DNA from 2 places in the Pseudoalteromonas sp. 19-MNA-CIBAN-0066 genome. Region 2 is predicted to be linked to the other one. Evidence: predicted binding sites of a transcription regulator. Region 2 holds the regulator's gene; the other holds the start of a gene.
The links. Region 2 encodes sigma-54, which starts transcription at its own class of promoters, with help from an activator protein. Its sites were predicted from a motif close to GTTGGCACGNNNNTNGNNT; they were not measured.
Positions count from the first base shown of each region.

Region 1: a site for sigma-54 is predicted at 966-984, ahead of fliE (flagellar hook-basal body complex protein FliE). Genes of this name have one in related genera too.

Region 1 is NZ_JBEONZ010000001.1:238,654-241,062, reverse strand. Features, by position in the region: gene fliF (flagellar basal-body MS-ring/collar protein FliF) at 1-572, opposite strand, end outside; gene fliE (flagellar hook-basal body complex protein FliE) at 593-925, opposite strand; gene AAEZ18_RS01100 (sigma-54-dependent transcriptional regulator) at 1,085-2,409, opposite strand, start outside.
Region 2 is NZ_JBEONZ010000006.1:2,976-5,384, reverse strand. Features, by position in the region: gene lptB (LPS export ABC transporter ATP-binding protein) at 1-197, shown strand, start outside; gene AAEZ18_RS05435 (RNA polymerase factor sigma-54) at 267-1,760, shown strand; gene hpf (ribosome hibernation-promoting factor, HPF/YfiA family) at 1,787-2,074, shown strand; gene ptsN (PTS IIA-like nitrogen regulatory protein PtsN) at 2,079-2,409, shown strand, end outside.

The DNA of each region.
Region 1 (2,409 bases), on a different contig from region 2:
GCTGATGGTTTTTTCTCTCTGCGGGCAAATACGTTTTCTTTTGGAATAGCTAACAGCACCTTGGCGCGAGTGATGTTATTTAGCTCTTCTATAGTGCGGGCAAGTTGTTGCTCTCGGCCATGCTTTAGGCGCTCGCGCTCTAAGCGCTGGCTTACACCAAAGCCCATGTCTTGCATTATTATGTCTGAACCAGAAGTAGGACCTTGATCCAAGCCTTCGCGAGTCATTAGTAATTTTATATTTTGGTATTCGCTTTCATCAACCGACACTACATTGCCATCTAGTTGATAATCTATTTTTTGCGCATCTAAAAAATCAAGCGTTTGAATTAGCTCTTCGGTGGGCATTTTACCTAATGGGCGCATATCTGGCTGACGTGCCCAAATAATCACAAAAATGGCAATTGCCAAACAAATCGCCAGTGCAATAACAAGGGTAACTTGACGCAATACATCAACACCGCTTAACGCACTTAAATAGCCCGACTTTTGTTCTTGTTGATCGTCACTATCGCTTTGCTCAATACCGCCACTAGCAAGTGCAAGATCTGTAGATTGATTAGATTGCGCCACAATTATTCTCCACTACCTGATTAAACAGGCATATTCATGATTTCTTTGTAAGCTTCAACAAGTTTATTACGCACTTGTACGGTCGCTTCAAATGCAACAGAAGATTTTTGCGAAGCAATCATTGCCTCTGCAAGCGATACGCTTCTGTCGCCCATTTCAACCGCTTTTACTTTTTGACCTGTGTCTTGCTGTAACTCATGCACAGTATTGAGCGCATTGCTAAGCATATCGCCAAATTGTGCTGATGACGTAGACTGAACTTGCGTAGGCAATTTATTAATTTGATTATTACGGCCCGCTTCTAAGGCCATTGATTGCATTTCTTGAAATACAGCGCTATTTTGAATTTTCATTATTTGTCTCTAACAATGCAGTTAACTCTTAAGGTTAATAAAGCACAAAACGTGCCACATAAATAAAGCTTTAAATACATGGTGTTACAGTTGGTTTTACTTAGTCAGAGTTTTGACAGCCCTAAATTCAAGGTGTTGAATTTAGGGCTTTTTTGAAGGTTATGCAGGAAGTGAAATACCTAAGTCGCGCATTTGCGCTAGTTTATAACGTAAAGTTCGCGGGCTAATACCCAAGGTTTCTGCTACGTCTTTACGCTTGCCTTGGCAACGCGCAAGTGTTTCTAAAATAATTCGATGCTCTTTATCTTTAAGCTCATCTTTATAACTGCCTGTATCTTGAGCGAGTAAATCTGATTTTTGCTCATTCGGTGTTTGATCATCAAGCTTTTCATCACCCGACTTTTCGTCATTAATAATGGCTGTTGTTTTACTATCGTAATAGGCGCTAGTTAACGCACTTTCACTAATTGCTGGCTCTACTACAAAGTTGCTTGGGGCTAAGTTTTCAATAAAAATAGCTTGCTCACTTATGCTGTTGCCACTGCGCAGTATAAGCGCACGCTGAATTACGTTATCAAGCTCACGCACATTACCTGGCCATGTATGGCTAAGCAGCTTTTGTTCAGCTTGCTTATCTAAAATAGCCAGCGGCTGCTTAGCTTTAATTAAATGGCGTTCAATTAAGTGCTTTGCCAACACAATTATATCGCCAGGGCGCTCGCACAATGGCCGCCACATTAGCGGAAAAACGTTAAGGCGATAATATAAATCTTCCCTAAACTGATTATTCGCTACCGCTTGTTTTAAATCACGGTTACTGGTTGCGAGTATGCGTACATCTAGCGTAATGGTTTTACGACTCCCTAAGCGCTCAACTTCGCGCTCTTGCAATACACGCAGTAGTTTAACTTGTAAGCCCAAATCCATTTCGGTAATTTCATCAAGTAAAATAGTACCACCCTGCGCTTGCTCAAACTTACCTGGGCATGCCTGAATCGCGCCAGTAAAAGCACCTTTTTCGTAGCCAAATAATGTTGCTTCTAGCATGTTTTCAGGAATCGCCGCACAGTTAATAGCCACAAAGGGCTTTGCAGCACGCGCTGATTTATCATGAATAAACCGCGCTAATACTTCTTTACCCGAGCCACTTGGCCCCAGCACCATAACACTGGCGTCTGATTTAGCTACCCTGCTTGCAAGCTCCAGCAATTGAATACTCGTTGGGTCGGCAACAATAGGGCCGTCGGTTTCTTTGGGTTTTTCGGGTAAATAGCGGCTCACCATATTTAATAGCACCTCGGGTGCAAATGGTTTGGCCATATAATCAATCGCGCCTAAGCGCATTGCCTCTACCGCATCGTCAATAGTTGCGTAGGCGGTCATCATTAATACCGGTAAATCGGGGTAATTTAATTTAATACTGCGCAGTAAATCTAGGCCGCTCATAGCGCCCATTTGCACATCGCTCACCACTAACGAAAAGG
Region 2 (2,409 bases):
AAAAAATTATAGAACACCTTAAAAATCGTGGTATTGGCGTACTAATTACCGACCACAATGTAAGGGAAACCCTTGATGTTTGTGAAAAAGCCTACATTGTTTCTCATGGGGAGCTAATTGCATCTGGTACTCCTGAATTTGTATTAAACGATAAAACAGTACGTGATGTTTATTTAGGCGAGCAGTTCAAACTGTAATATTTATGTTATTACTATAAGCATCTGCTAAGATTAATCATATCAATTTATAAGGATTGTTAGAGATAAATGAGGCAATCATTACAGCTGCGCATGGGCCAGCAACTTACAATGACTCCGCAACTGCAACAGGCTATTCGCTTATTGCAGCTTAGTACCTTGGATCTCCAGCAAGAAATACAAGAAGCACTTGATAGCAACCCATTACTTGAAGTTGATGAACAAGATTACACGGAAGAATCAGCAGGTAAAAACGAGCAAAAAGCAGATGACATTACTGTTAGCGCCTCTGCTGACGACACCCCAAGCGAGTATGAGCAAGATAGCGGTGAAGCACTAAATAAAGACACCATAAGCGACGACATGGCCATGGATGTATCATGGGATGAATATATGAGCGCAGCGCCTGCCTCTTCATCAGGGCCAATGCCTGAAGATGAATCTATTTATCAAGGTGCATCAACCGAAACCCTGCATGAATACTTAATGTGGCAATTACAGCTCACCCCTTTTAGCCCTACCGACGAAGCTATTGCCATAGCTATCGTTGAAGCCGTAGATGACTCTGGTATTTTAACCCTCAGTTGCGAAGACCTTTTAGCAAGCTTTAACCAAGAAACTGACGACGAACACGAAGTAGAACTAGATGAAATAGAAGCAGTGCTAAAGCGCATTCAATTATTTGATCCTGTTGGTATTGCAGCTCGCAGCTTGCAAGAATGCTTATGCATTCAATTAAATCAATTTGATAAAGACACCCCTTATATTAACGAAACAAAAATGGTGTTAACTGATCATATCGATTTACTCGCTGCTCGCGACTATCGTACGTTAATGAAAAAAACTAAGCTCAAAGAAGAAGAGCTTAAAGAAATAATGACACTTATTCATACGCTTAACCCTAAGCCTGCGGATACTATTGTCAGAGAAGAGTCTGAATACGTTATACCTGACGTGTCTGTTAAAAAAATAAAAGGCCGCTGGGTGGTAGAGCTAAACCCAGATAGCATGCCAAAAATACGTGTTAACAGCCAATATGCGGCTATGTCTCGTACAGTAAAATCCAGCGGTGACAGCCAATTTATTCGCTCGCACTTACAAGAAGCTAAATGGTTTATTAAAAGCCTAGAAAGTAGAAACGAAACACTCCTGAAAGTAACTAATTGTATTGTTAAGCAGCAACAAGCGTTTTTTGAACATGGCCCAGAAGCCATGAAACCTATGGTATTAAACGATGTTGCCGAAATAGTTGAAATGCACGAGTCGACTATTTCACGGGTCACTACGCAAAAATATATGCACACTCCACGTGGCATTTTTGAGCTTAAGTACTTTTTTTCAAGCCATGTAAGCACCGAAAATGGTGGCGAATGTTCATCAACTGCCATACGTGCCCTGATTAAAAAGTTGATAGCTGCAGAAAACTTAGCCAAACCATTGAGTGATAGCAAGATTGCAGATATATTGGCTGAGCAAGGAATTAAAGTAGCTAGACGGACAATTGCAAAATATCGCGAATCTCTGGCTATTCCCCCGTCGAATCAACGTAAAAGCTTGATTTAAGACGTACAACAAAGAGGAAAATGCTGATGCAACTAAACTTAACTGGTCGTCATGTAGACATTACAGACTCATTAAGAGACTATGTAAATAATAAATTTGCAAAGCTGCAAAGACACTCAGATCACATAACTAATGTGCATGTTATTCTCGATGTAGAAAAATTAAGTCAAAAAGTTGAAGCAACAATTTTTGTAAGTGGCGCTGAGCTATTTGCATCGACCGAACACCAAGATATGTACGCTGCCATTGACTCGTTGATTGACAAACTCGATCGTCAAGTAATTAAACACAAAGAGAAGTTTGCTCGACACTAACACTATGAAATTAAGCTCACTTATATGCCAGGACTGCAGCAAAGCTGTGGTCCTTTTTAATAGTAAAAAAAGAATTTTAGAATTCATCAGTGAACTCGCGCATAAAAAAATGCCGTATTTACCTCAGCAAGATATTCTCACTGCTTTATTGGCAAGAGAAAAGCTAGGTAGTACCGGTATTGGCCGAGGAATAGCAATTCCACATGGCCGTATGAGCGGGGCACAAGAGCCTCTTGCCTTAATTTTAATAAGCGAAACCGCTATTAATTTTGATGCAATTGATAATCGTCCAGTTGATATTTTTGTTGCGCTTATAGTGCCCGATGGCGATAACC